Linked DNA regions of Zymomonas mobilis subsp. pomaceae ATCC 29192. The protein of the gene in region 2 interacts with the protein of the main gene of each other region in a pairwise test. Links are inferred from orthologs where the notes say so. Each region holds a gene or a part of one and is shown on either strand. Other genes may lie near its edges.

The links. Proteins that work in one complex are often made in the same cells at the same time.
Region 1: the proteins of dnaQ (region 2) and dnaE interact in binary tests that used the Escherichia coli proteins (3 or more experiments, as listed by UniProt). The link is inferred for Zymomonas mobilis subsp. pomaceae ATCC 29192 from one-to-one orthologs.

What each region holds. Positions count from the first base shown.
Region 1 is NC_015709.1:1,820,355-1,825,353, reverse strand. Bases 376-4,398 are described here. They hold dnaE (DNA polymerase III subunit alpha), read right to left. Parts: upstream 4,050-4,398; coding sequence 576-4,049; downstream 376-575. Other genes in these bases: ZYMOP_RS08140 (HdeD family acid-resistance protein), read left to right, coding at 376-520. In the rest of the region: more of ZYMOP_RS08140, read left to right, coding at 1-375; ZYMOP_RS08130 (FeoA family protein), read left to right, coding at 4,418-4,729; feoB (ferrous iron transporter B), read left to right, coding at 4,735-4,999. UniProt on the Escherichia coli protein: DNA polymerase III is a complex, multichain enzyme responsible for most of the replicative synthesis in bacteria. This DNA polymerase also exhibits 3' to 5' exonuclease activity. The alpha chain is the DNA polymerase catalytic subunit.
Region 2 is NC_015709.1:1,349,020-1,356,682, forward strand. Bases 2,462-5,418 are described here. They hold dnaQ (DNA polymerase III subunit epsilon), read right to left. Parts: upstream 4,311-5,418; coding sequence 3,612-4,310; downstream 2,462-3,611. Other genes in these bases: ZYMOP_RS05935 (PTS sugar transporter subunit IIA), read right to left, coding at 2,462-2,686; hpf (ribosome hibernation-promoting factor, HPF/YfiA family), read right to left, coding at 2,892-3,485; coaE (dephospho-CoA kinase), read right to left, coding at 4,315-4,911; aroE (shikimate dehydrogenase), read right to left, coding at 4,921-5,418. Outside these bases: ZYMOP_RS05915 (TonB-dependent receptor), read right to left, coding at 1-311; ZYMOP_RS05920 (YcgN family cysteine cluster protein), read right to left, coding at 622-1,056; ZYMOP_RS05925 (ankyrin repeat domain-containing protein), read left to right, coding at 1,269-1,868; ZYMOP_RS05930 (DUF1491 family protein), read right to left, coding at 1,887-2,225; more of ZYMOP_RS05935, read right to left, coding at 2,225-2,461; more of aroE, read right to left, coding at 5,419-5,802; ZYMOP_RS05960 (Maf family protein), read right to left, coding at 5,799-6,395; ZYMOP_RS05965 (hypothetical protein), read left to right, coding at 6,759-7,244; ZYMOP_RS05970 (hypothetical protein), read left to right, coding at 7,261-7,632. UniProt on the Escherichia coli protein: DNA polymerase III is a complex, multichain enzyme responsible for most of the replicative synthesis in bacteria. The epsilon subunit contain the editing function and is a proofreading 3'-5' exonuclease.

The DNA.
Region 1 (4,999 bases), 470 kb from region 2 along the record:
CAGCTGGGGCTGGACAATGGCTTATGCTGTTTGCCAAATCCTGTTTGGTGTTGCAGCCTTATGTTTTCCTTTTGTAACCTCTATCGCAAGCGGCATATTTTTTGGATGGTTGTTAATTATTGCCGGTGCCTTTGCTACAGTTTCAGGATTAAGCAGTCGTCGGATACGCGGCCATTGGCTTGATATTATTTGCGGTATCATTGCCATTATTACCGGTATTATTGCCATTGAATATCCAATCGCTAGCGCCTTAACCATTGTCTGGTTAATTGCCTGTTGGTTGTTCCTTGTCGGGGTAACCGAGTTATTAATTGCTAGCCGGATCATTCAAGAAAGAAGTTGGCTCATTTTAAGAGGTGTTATTAACCTCATTATAGCCTTTTTCCTCTTCTTTTCCAATTCAGCCGTTGCCCTTGCCTTTTTAGGTTGGGCTGTCGGTTTCGCCTTTGTCAGTGAAGGTATTGGGATGATGATAATGGCTATCCGCCTGAAACATTTACAAGAAGAAAACTTGATTTGATTTAAAATCAAGCCATTCCAAACCTTATAGTCTTCGATACAGACGGCCAGAAGAATCAGGCCGTCTGTTTTTCTTCAAAAGTCGAACCAAAATGGACCGCCTGCACACCCGATAGTCGTTCTATGCGGGCTTTTAATTCGGCGTCTAAAATATAATCACGACCGATCAATACTTCAGCGCGCCCACCCTGTGGTAGGGGCAAAAGAGCCGTAATATATAACTCCCCGTGACCACCGTGATGAGGTTTAATCAAATCCGATAAAGCCTTGACCGTTTCAGGTTCTCCGGTCTCAATCTTCATCCTTAACCGTACCGAAGCGGTTAACGCCTCACAAAACTGGATGCTCCGCACAGAAATACGGGGCGTTTCATCCCCTGATCGCCAGTCTAATTCAACCTGCATAATAACACAGGCGTTATCTTTAGCCGCTTTTTCCAATGATTCTGCGGCCGTATCATCAAAACAACTGGCCAGAAATTGACCAGAGGTGTCCGAAGCAGCAATCATCATATAACGGCGGCCCCGAGCCGAATTGCGCCAGCGTATCTCTTCGATCATTGCGCCCATTTGTGTCGGTATCCGACTATTATCGGCGGGTGGAATCATCCTGTTAATATCTGTCCGGCTTCTTATCCGCATGGCCGACAATAAAGAATGATAATGATCAAGGGGATGAGAAGAAAAGAAAAAACCAAAAGCTTCTTTTTCCGCTGTCATCCGTTCGGCCAAAGTCCAGACTTTATCATCAGGTAATTGAATAGAAGGCATAGCCATTTCTGCCGCGCCAAACAGCCCACCTTGTCCGCTATCCCGCATACGAGAAATATTAGCCGCCATCGCGATGATCATTTCGCTACTGCGATGCACTGCACAGCGTTCGATATTAAGAGAATCAAACGCGCCCGCTGAGGCGAGACTTTCCAATTGCCGCCGATTAAGGTGGGCCGGATTGATCCGATTGACAAAATCATCCAAATTTTTAAAGGGGCCGTTTAGATCGCGCTCGCGGCATATGTCATCCATTGCTTTTTCACCAACGCCCTTTAAAGCGCCCAGTGCATAGCGGACACAGCCTTCTTCGACGATAAATCCAGACTGACTATGATTGATGTCCGGCCCAAGATAACGCAAACCAGAACGCCGCATATCATCCACAAATATCTGCAATTTATCTGTAAGCGTCATATCAAAACACATAGCGGCAGCATAAAATTCTGCCCGAAAATGCGCTTTTAGCCATGCCGTTTGATAAGCGACCAAGGCATAAGCGGCGGCATGACTTTTATTAAAACCATAACCGGCAAATTTGTCGATTAAATCAAATAGCTCATTGGCTTGTTTTTCACCGATATTATGCTGTTTTGTCCCTTCCACAAAACGTGACCTTTGGGCGTCCATTTCGGCCTGAATTTTTTTACCCATGGCGCGCCGCAATAAATCGGCTTCCCCTAAAGAATAACCAGCCAGAACCTGAGCCGCCTGCATCACCTGTTCTTGATAAACAATAATGCCGTAGGTTTCATTGAGTACGGGTTCCAATAAAGGATGGGGATACTCAATCTCTTCTTCCCCGTTTTTACGAGCCCCAAAACTGGGAATGTTATCCATAGGTCCCGGACGATAAAGCGCAACAAGGGCAATAATATCTTCAAAACGGGTTGGTTTCACCGCGGCAAGCGTGCGGCGCATCCCTTCCGATTCCAACTGGAACACACCGACTGTGTCACCCTGTTTTAAAAGTTCAAAAACGGCTTCATCATCAAGAGGGATATGATCAAGGTCAACTTCAATACCGCGCTGTTTTAACATTTGAAGCGCTTTGTTCAGTACTGAAAGCGTTTTAAGACCCAAAAAGTCGAATTTGACCAATCCTGTTTTTTCAACATATTTCATGTCGAATTGCGTGACGGGAAAATCAGATCGCGGATCACGATAAAGCGGTACTAATTGATGTAAGGGCCGATCACCAATAACAACGCCTGCGGCATGGGTTGAACTGTGGCGTGGCAAACCTTCTAATTTCATAGCAAGGTCAAAAAGCCGCCGCACCTCTTCTTCTGTATCATAAGCCTTGGTGATTTCAGGAACGCCTTTTAGCGCGCGATCCAATGTCCAAGGATCACTAACCTGACTAGGAACTAATTTAGCTAACCTATCGACCTGTCCATAACTCATTTGTAAAACGCGACCGGTATCCTTTAAAACGGCGCGCGCCTTCATTCTTCCAAAAGTAATAATCTGGGCAACGTGATCCAGACCATATTTATGCTGCACATAGCTGATAACTTCGGAACGCCGCGTTTCGCAGAAATCAATATCGAAATCCGGCATGGAAACGCGTTCTGGATTAAGAAAGCGTTCAAACAACAAACCTAATTGTAAAGGATCAAGATTGGTAATGGTAAGCGCCCAAGCAACGACCGACCCAGCACCCGAACCTCGTCCCGGCCCTACGGGAATTTGATTAGCTTTTGCCCATTTGATGAAGTCGGCAACGATTAGAAAATAGCCAGGAAATCCCATATTTTCGATGATATTTAATTCGTACTTTAGGCGTTCTTCATAGCGCGCACGGTTAACGGGCCTCGGCATGGCGGCAAGGCGCGATTCTAATCCTGCCCATGCGTCTTTGCGTAGCATCAGGGTTTCCCCTTCCCTATCACCGGCCAGACTGGGCAAAATCGGTTTACGAACGGGAGCCGCGAAGGCACAGCGCTGGGCCACAACAAGTGTGTTTTGAATAGCCTCTGGAATGTCTTCAAAAAGACGTTCCATTTCTGCGCCCGATTTTATCCACGCATGGGGAGAACTATGGCGGCGCTCTTGGCTATCTACATAAGCCGAAGCGGCGATACATAACATTGCATCATGGGCAGGATGAAAATCAGCCTCTAAAAAACAGGAAGGATTAGTCGCAACTAAAGGGATACCATGCGCATAAGCCAACGTGATAAGGCCTTCTTCGGCGGCTTCTTCGATAGGATCATCCCGTCTTGCTAACTCTATATACAGATGATCGGGAAAAAGCGTTTGCAGTTTATCAAGATAGGCTTCGGCTTCTTCTTGCTGTTCAGCCGCCAGCAATCTTACGAGCGCGCCTTCGCCTGCGCCTGTTAAAGCTATAAGGCCATCTGTATATTTTTCTAATATCTCCATCGGCACATGCGGCGGTTGATCGAGTGGACGATCAAGATGGGCATGAGAGACCAAGGTGCATAGATTGTTATAGCCCGTTTCATCCTGAGCATAGAGCGCAATCCAGTCGATGACTAATTCTTGGCCTCCTTTTTCACCACCGCGAAGAGGTCGTGCGACCGCTAAAAAGGTAGCCATGATAGGCTGAACACCATCCTTCTTAGCACTATCTGAAAAAGTCATTACCCCATAAAGACCGTTACGATCACAGATAGCGGCGGCAGGGAAACCTTGCTTCTTCGCGTATTTAGTAATGTCTTTGGGTTCGATTGCCCCTTCCAGCATCGTAAAACCAGAAAAAATCCTAAGAGGCACAAACGGGGTATAAGACATAGTAAAAACACCTTGAAACAAGTACAAAAAGCTTTTTGTCGGTTTTAAGATGCCGATGATCCTGGCGCGGATAGCTTCTTTATTATGACAGAATTATCTGATTTGTAGCATGAATTCCGTGGGATAAATCCTAAAATAGTGCTGGAGTAAAGAGTATATTTTTCAATGCTTGCCCCTGTACGGATGTTACAATATTGATACAATATATCGTAACATTATTCTTATTGATAATAAGTTGCATTAAATTTGTTTTTATGAGACTACTCACTAGATTGAATTTTGGAGCTATAATATATTTTCTATTCCAATAATTCAAAATTAAGAAATTTAATTATATTATATGTCTGCTTTTTAACGGGATAATATCTATGCGTCTTAACCAACTGCCGCTACGACAGGCAACAGTTATAACCGATGTTGATTGGTCAGCCTTGGATCCTCAAATAGGACGGCGTTTACGTGACTTAGGTTTCTATCAAGGGGCAGAAGTAGAAATTCAACATCTAGCCCCTATCAGTCATGATCCCATTGCCTGCCGCGTCAACAACATGCTGATTGCTATTCGTCAAAATGAAGCGGCTGTTATCTCGGTTAAACCCCCTGTAAGTACTTCACAGGCAGATCAGACTGTGCCCGTTTCCAATGAGACTATTCTATCTTCTTCAGTAGGACAGGCCTAACTTATATGAGCGAGCATTGTGGGGATAGTTCACCGCCAGTCATGGACAAAGCGGGGGTCAGTACTCCGTTAATTGCAATGGTAGGAAACCCGAATACGGGTAAATCTGCCTTATTTAATGCATTAACGGGGGCACATCAAAAAGTAGGAAATTATCCGGGGGTCACAGTTGAGCGTAAATACGGCCACATGGCTTTGCCAGATGGTTGTCCTGTTAATGTCGTGGATTTACCCGGCACCTATAGCCTTGATCCAGGAAGTGCTGATGAGC
Region 2 (7,663 bases):
TGTAAAGAAGGGGTTTGATATTGAAGATCAAAGACGTTGTTAACGTTACGGGTTGTCAGGGTATCCCCAGAAAGAACACTGATAGAACTACCAATATTCTGGACATTCTCCGACCGTCTTTCAGCGGTCACAATCAAATCACTATTTTCAGCAGAAGGCGCCGCTTTAGAGTCCAATGGCAGTTGATTTGTGGCGACTTCCAGAGAAAGCATAGCCGCATTTTTCGACGTATCAACCGTATCCCTTCCCCTTGTCTCAGGCAATTGTCCTGCCTGTAAGAGGGGATTGGTATTTTTCGATTTGGGAGGCATTAAAGGTAGAGCCTGAGCTTCAAGACAGGAAGACATAAGTGTAAGATAGATACTGACACATAATGGCGACAAAAGAAGGCTGTTATTTTTCCAGCACGAACCCATAAGCTTATCCTGTGTGAAAGCGGTACCCAATGGAAAAGGATGCCCAAATAACCCAATGCAACCCAATGAAAGAGTATTACGCGCGGACGCTATTTAAAGAAACAATAGTGGTCAATAGACTCATTGAACGAAATGATGCCTTTATAAGGTGTTAAGATGCCTTTAAAAATTCTTTTTGAATATCCTATAATTTTAGACAAAAGGATCAAACATCATGCTCAACAATATGATTTTCAAGATCACCGGCAAACTCTTCCGAGATCGTCCATCCGCGCACCGATTTTCCGGCTTTATGAACGCTTTCCCGATCACCTGAAATCAGATAATGCCATTCGGGTAAAGACTTACCTTCATAGATCAAACGATAGGCACAGCTTTCAGGTAGCCAAGGAATAGTACCCAACATCGAAGCACTTAACCGTACACATTCTGGAACGGATAAACGGCGATGCCGATAGTCTCGGCACTGACCACTAGTGCAATCCAATAGGCGGCAAGCTACATTAGTATAAAGCACTTCACCGGTATCATCATCTTCCAGTTTGAATAAACAGCATTTACCACAGCCATCACACAAAGATTCCCATTCTTCCCGTTTCAAAGCATCGAGTGGAATTTTTTCCCAAAACCGATCATTCATTCAAAAACCCTTGCTATAACGCTTATAAAAAGAGACATTTTATTCTTTTAAAAAATATTTATCGAAAAGACCTGCGTTAACAGGCTATTCAAAGGAAAATTTGCTGCTTAATCTGTTATTATTATTCGCCTGACAGATACCAATAAAAAATAATACCGTAAAATGAAGATAACTGCCTGTTACAGCCCTTTATGGATGGTTCGGAGATAGAAATGTGCTCTAAAAAGTTTTTCGGTTTATTGCTGGCCGGAATGGTTCTCACCGTACCAATATCCGCTTTTGCTCAAAACGAAGATTATAGCTTTTTAAGAGCTGTCCGAGACCGCGACACGAATAAAATTACCAGCAGTATTGATCAACAGCAAAGTCTGATTAACACAAAAGACTATAGCAGTGGCGATACAGCCCTTCACATTGTTACCCGAGCCCACGATATACAATGGCTAGCTTATTTTATCTATAAAAAAGCTAAAATTGATCTTAAAAACAAGGCAGGCGAAACCCCTCTTATGTTAGCCGCAGAAATCGGCTGGACAGATGGGGCACAACTTCTGTTAGAAGGCGGCGCCGATCCCAATATAACCGATAATAGCGGCCAAACACCGCTTATTATGGCGGTTCAAAATCACAATCTACCCATGGTAAGGGTGCTGATAGATAATCACGCTGACCCTAAGATAACCGATCATATTGCGGGCCGATCTGCACGGGACTATGCAGAACAGGATAATCGATCAAACGCTATTCTGAAAGTGCTTGACGAGGCTAAACCAACACAAAAGAAAATCATGATGGGGCCAAGACCACGCTAAAAAGGGTCTCAATATCTTTTAAGAAAATAAGGTGACGGCAAGGGCTTCACTTTGCCGTCCTTCTAATTCAACTAACCAAATATCGGGATCGAAACGCTGTCGCTTCTCCAGATATTGGCGAAAGGCCTCAGGTTCCGCACCTTCCTTGGGGCCTACACGCCCCCATCCATACTGCCCATTTTCTAATAAAATACGTTCTAACAGAAAAAGGGGAATACCTTTTTCAACGACCATCAAAATAAGACCGCCGGCTTCTTGATCCCCCTTTTTTAAAATCATCATTGACTGTCCCGCTGCATCCATTTGCCGTAGCAAAGCCTTAATCAGCATATGCGTTGCTAAACGCGGTTCAGACATCACTTGGTCTCATTTTCATCAATTAATAAAGCATAAAGGGCATCGCCAGACGAAGCCCCTCGCAATTTTGCCCGCAAATCGCCATCCCGCAAACGACGGCTGACACAAGCAAGACTCCGCAGGTGATCAATGCCTGCGTCTGTTGGTGAAAAAAGGAAGAATAACAGATCAACAGGCAGTTTATCGACAGCATCAAATTCAATAGGTTCTTTTAAACGTACAAAGAATCCTGAAACATGCTTCAGACCATCCAGCTTACCATGGGGGATAGCAATACCATGACCAAAACCGGTTGATCCTAAATGTTCTCTTTCATGCAGACGCTCAACAATCTGTTTAGGATTAATCAAAAATTTTTGGCCAGCCCATTGACCAACCTGCTGAAATAAACTCTTTTTATTAGAGGGATTAAAAGCCGTTTCAATCCTGTCCGGCCCGATAATCTCGGCCAGTTTATTCATCTATTTTCGCCTTTATATGCCCACGATTTCAAAGATCGCAGCATCGGATCAGAAAAGATGCTGTATTAAGAAAACACCAAAATCTGAAAAGATAAAATCAAGCCTTCCAAGGCGGTAAAGCGCTTCTGCTTTCAATTAAGCGATACGCTTTACCCCTCTATGGAAATAAATTCTCTACCCCATTTATCAATTATGGCGGCTTGGTTTAATTGGGTTCAACCCAACCGATCGTACCATCAGAACGACGATAGACCATATTATAAAGGCCTGTTTTACTGTTTAAAAACAATAAAGCTGTCGTATTACGAAGATCAAGCATCAATACCGCATCAGATACCGAGGTTTCTGGTATATCCACCTGCATTTCTGCAATAATAGGAGGATGTTCGCCGCTTTCAACGGCATCATCAACCTCGAAAACAGTATAATGCGCGTTATCCAGTATTTCTTCTTCAGGGGTAAGCGCAGCTGTTTTCAAAGCAGGCGCCGGTGTGCTTGACTGCATTTTACTTTGTAAACGACTACGATGGCGACGAAGCTGTTTTTCTATTTTACCTAAGGCCTGATCAAAGGCCAAATGGGCATCCTTACCAGTACCAGAAGCTTTTAGAATGATACCGCGCATCACATGGACAATAATGTCGCAAGAAATAACCGCCTGTCTTCGGCTGCCAAATGTTACGGTTGAGCTTAGGCATTTAGGGAAATATTTACCAATAACATCTTCAAGATGATCGGTAGTATAACGCCTTAGAGCAGTACCAGTATCAATCTGATGGCCAGAAATACGAATATCCATCTTAGCCTTCCTCCATACGCTCCTAAATAAACCCTGCTTTATTTATAATCAAAAAAATTGCTAAATAACAGGATTTTATCCCGTAATATTCGATCATTCTATTATTGCAATCTCGATCTCTCTATCCTAAGCTTGACGCCAAACGGGATCGGAAATTTTATCAATAAAAGCGCCATGACGCAGCAACTCTTGCGGGCTGGCCTGATGGGGGCGGGGATTCCGTCTTGGTTTCCGGTTTTTCGACTGAGAGGCTGTATTATAGCCGTCCTTACGTCCCCCCGAAGCAGAATCATCGCCCAAGGCCATACCAATCTGACGCCCCCCCGTCAGTTCAACATAAAGTTGGGCTAACAACTGAGCATCCAGCAAAGCGCCATGCTTGACGCGATGGCTACGATCAATGCCATAGCGGGTGCAAAGCGCATCCAAAGTATGTTTGGCCCCCGGATGCTTACTACGGGCAATCGCCAAGGTATCCACCATTCGGGTCATACAGATGGCTGAATAGCCACATCGGCCTAATTCATGATTCAAAAAACCAAAATCGAAAGCCGCGTTATGGGCAACCAACGGTGAAAAACCGATAAAATCCAAAAAGGATTTCGCCTTTTCTGCAAAAAGAGGTTTATCTGCTAAAAACTTATCCGACAGTCCATGAATGGATTCTGCGACCGCATTCATAGGACGTTCTGGATTAAAATAGCAATGGAAGCTACGGCCGGTTTCAACTTTATTGATCAGCTCGACGCAACCGATCTCGACCAGCCGATCGCCATCAATCGGACTAAGGCCAGTAGTTTCGGTATCAAATACAATTTCGCGCATAGCATTAGTATCGGCTACCTTGCCCCACAAGGCAACCGGCGATCTTTCTCGTCTGAGCCGCTGTTTGGGCAATATTGCCCCCATTCCTAATAATAAAATCGGCTAATTGTCTTTTTTTCCGATCTGGCCACTGTCGTGACAGCAAGCCGTAAAAACGTGATTCGGTCATATTTGGCCTTTTCAAAGCGCGACGACGCTGGATCCAACTGGGTGCAGAAACAACGGCAATATAATCGGTCAGGCGATCAAATCCGGCTTCAAATAATAAGGGTATATCAATAATAACAAGCGGACGGCTACGATGCTGCCGCAAGAAATGCCTTAATTCCTGAACAACAGCCGGATGAATAATAGCCTCTAAACGCGAAAAACCGGCTGGATTAGCAAGCAACATAGATCCCAATTTTTGCCGGTTAACGCCATTAGCATCAATAACACCCGGAAAGGCCTGACCAATCGCTGGTAACAATTTTCCTTGGGGGCCTTGTAGCTGATGAACGACCTTATCTGCATCGAAAACAGGTAATTTCATGGCCGAAAAAAGAGTAGCTACCGTCGATTTACCCATCGCAATAGAGCCGGTCAGGCCTAAAATAATCATAACTTTCGCCTATTTCCGAGAAGTCAATAAAGCCCTTAACGCCTGATCTTGATCCCTTGGGGGTTTACAGCCGTAAAAAATTTCAAAAGCAACAGCGCCCTGTCCGATCAACATCGACATCCCGTCAATTGTTTTAAGACCCCGTGCTTTAGCCGCTTTTAGCAAGGGTGTTTCCAAAGGTGCATACACCACATCATAAACAAGCGTGCGGGAATCTACTTTGGCAAGACTAATATCAAGCGGCGGCTGCCCCGTCATGCCCAAGGTCGTAGCATTAACGATCAACCCTAATTCACCATCTTGTAAAAGAAATTCCGGTTCACGATTATCTTCAAGACTATGAAAATCCAAATCTCCCCGCAACGCGCCAATATCCCGCGCTAACGCGCGCGCTTTTTCAGGATTACGATTGACAATCTGGCACGTAAAACCTGCCGCTGTTAATCCCAGAGCCACAGCGCGGGCGGCACCACCGGCACCAATAATAAAGGCCTTTCGTAAACCTTCCCCTTGGTGCTGCATCGGGGTTTGTAAGGCTTCCATAAAACCCGGAATATCGCTGTTATACCCTTTTAAATGCCCGTCTTCTTCAACGCTTACAATATTTACAGCACCGGCTTTTTCGGCCAAAGGATCAATGCTGTCTAAAAAAGGTATCACAGCTTGTTTATGAGGAACGGTGACATTAACCCCTCTAAATCCCAAAGCGGGCAAAGCCTTAATACTCTGCTCCAGATGGGACGGATGAACCGGAAAACGGCTATAGTCACCGTTAATTTGACAAGCCTCTAACCAAAAACGATGCAACATCGGGGACTGGCTGTGGGCGATAGGCCAACCGATAACCCCTGCAACGGCAGGGTTCGGGCGATAAAGAGTATTCTGAGTCATATCTTTACTATTGAGCGTTTTCGCAAATAGGCAAGTAAAGCGAGCAGGGGCAGCCCCATAATGGTGAAATGATCCCCTTCAATCTTATCAAAAAGTTGAATACCCAGCCCTTCAAGACGGTACCCGCCGACACAATAGCTAATTTCTGGCCATTCCTGATCGAGATAACTTTCCAAAAAATCTTCAGAAAAAAGGCGCATCGTTAACAGCGCTTGATCTTGATAATGAAAAACACAGCGCCCTTGCTCGATCACGGCAAAGGCACTGGTCAGGATGTGGGGTTTTCCGGCTAAACCCCGCAAATGCTGGGCAGCCTCATCACGGTCTTTCGGCTTGCTCAATAAATCCCCTTCGGTTGTAATAACCGTTGAATCGCAGCCCACGACTAAATCATCAGGGCAATATTCAGCGACGGCCAACGCTTTGGCTTCTGCCAAGGCAAGCGCCAAACGAGCATTATCTTTTTTATTGGCCTGCCATTGATGCTTGAGAGCGGTTTCGTCCACTTCTGCGGTTTTAATAGAAAAAGATACACCTGCCGACCTTAAAAGTGTGGCTCTGATTTTAGAGGATGACGCAAGAACAAAGGCCATAAATTTTTCCAAAAAAATTTCTAATATAGAGAATAATAGCAGTAATTCCCAAAGATCCTGTCTTAATTTTTTACTGTCTTATCTGATATTATTTTTAAACAAAATTATATATAACCGTTAAAACATCTCATTTTTTAAAATATGTTACTTATAGAAAATAATAAATAACATTTTTTATAAAAAAATTATTTTCATTATTTTTGTTAAAAAATTTAATAACAAAACCGTCATAATAAACAATGTTTAATAAAGGGGAGGGTCATGACAGCTATATCTACATCAACATCCAGCACAGTTCGCTATTGGCAAGATCCTAATTCTGACGCCACTGATCCCTCATCTACCCATGAAGACACCCTATAGTTGTTACCGCAGCAAATACGAACAGCAAATACGAATACGCCTACCTCTTGTAACGGCTCTAGCACCGTACAAATTTCTAATAATGATAATAACATTGACATAATAGGTAGTAGTGATGGGTCAAATACTCATTCTTTAATAGGAAATATTTGTTTTCCGCCAACAACACAAAATATTAATTTTAATGATAAAGATGAAAAATCAGAAAATGATTTCAAATCTCTCAATGATAATAAAAATCTTACATTTAATGTAATTAGCTTTACGCTTTACTCTTATTTTGGGGCAATAAAAATAGAAGTAGATAAACAGCTTTCTGTGACCGATCAGCAAAAAGCAATCAACAGGGCTGTGGAAACGGTTAATCTTATCAATAGTAAAAAAGATGCCATAGAACAGCCTTGTTCACAATCAAATCGAGTTATAGCAGCCTACTCTGCTGTAAAAAATACTTTTTACAAACTAAGCCCAAATATACTTCAGTAATGATGATACATTTTTAATGAAATCATCTGAATTATTAAACAATAATCAAAGTGATGCTATAGCTGTTTTCGCCGATCAAACAGCACATGATGGTTGGCACATGGTTCAATATAAAAATAACAGACAAAATTTTTCTGTCAGGAAAGAAAAAGAAGCCGGTGATGTTCAAATATCTCTCTGCGATATTTTGGGGATTAGTAAAAGTAGTAAGCAATATTTTGAATCATATTTCAGTAATCCACTCGCTATTGCAGAAAGAATGTTAGCGGGAATAACGGATCCCGCTACCCGCAACGCTATCATGCAAGAAGCACAAAAGATGATTGAAGAAGAAAATGAGCAAAAAAAAGAAAGCTCTTATAAATCTCAACATAAATCTAAAGATTAAGAACACAATTTATATTAAATTATTTTAATAA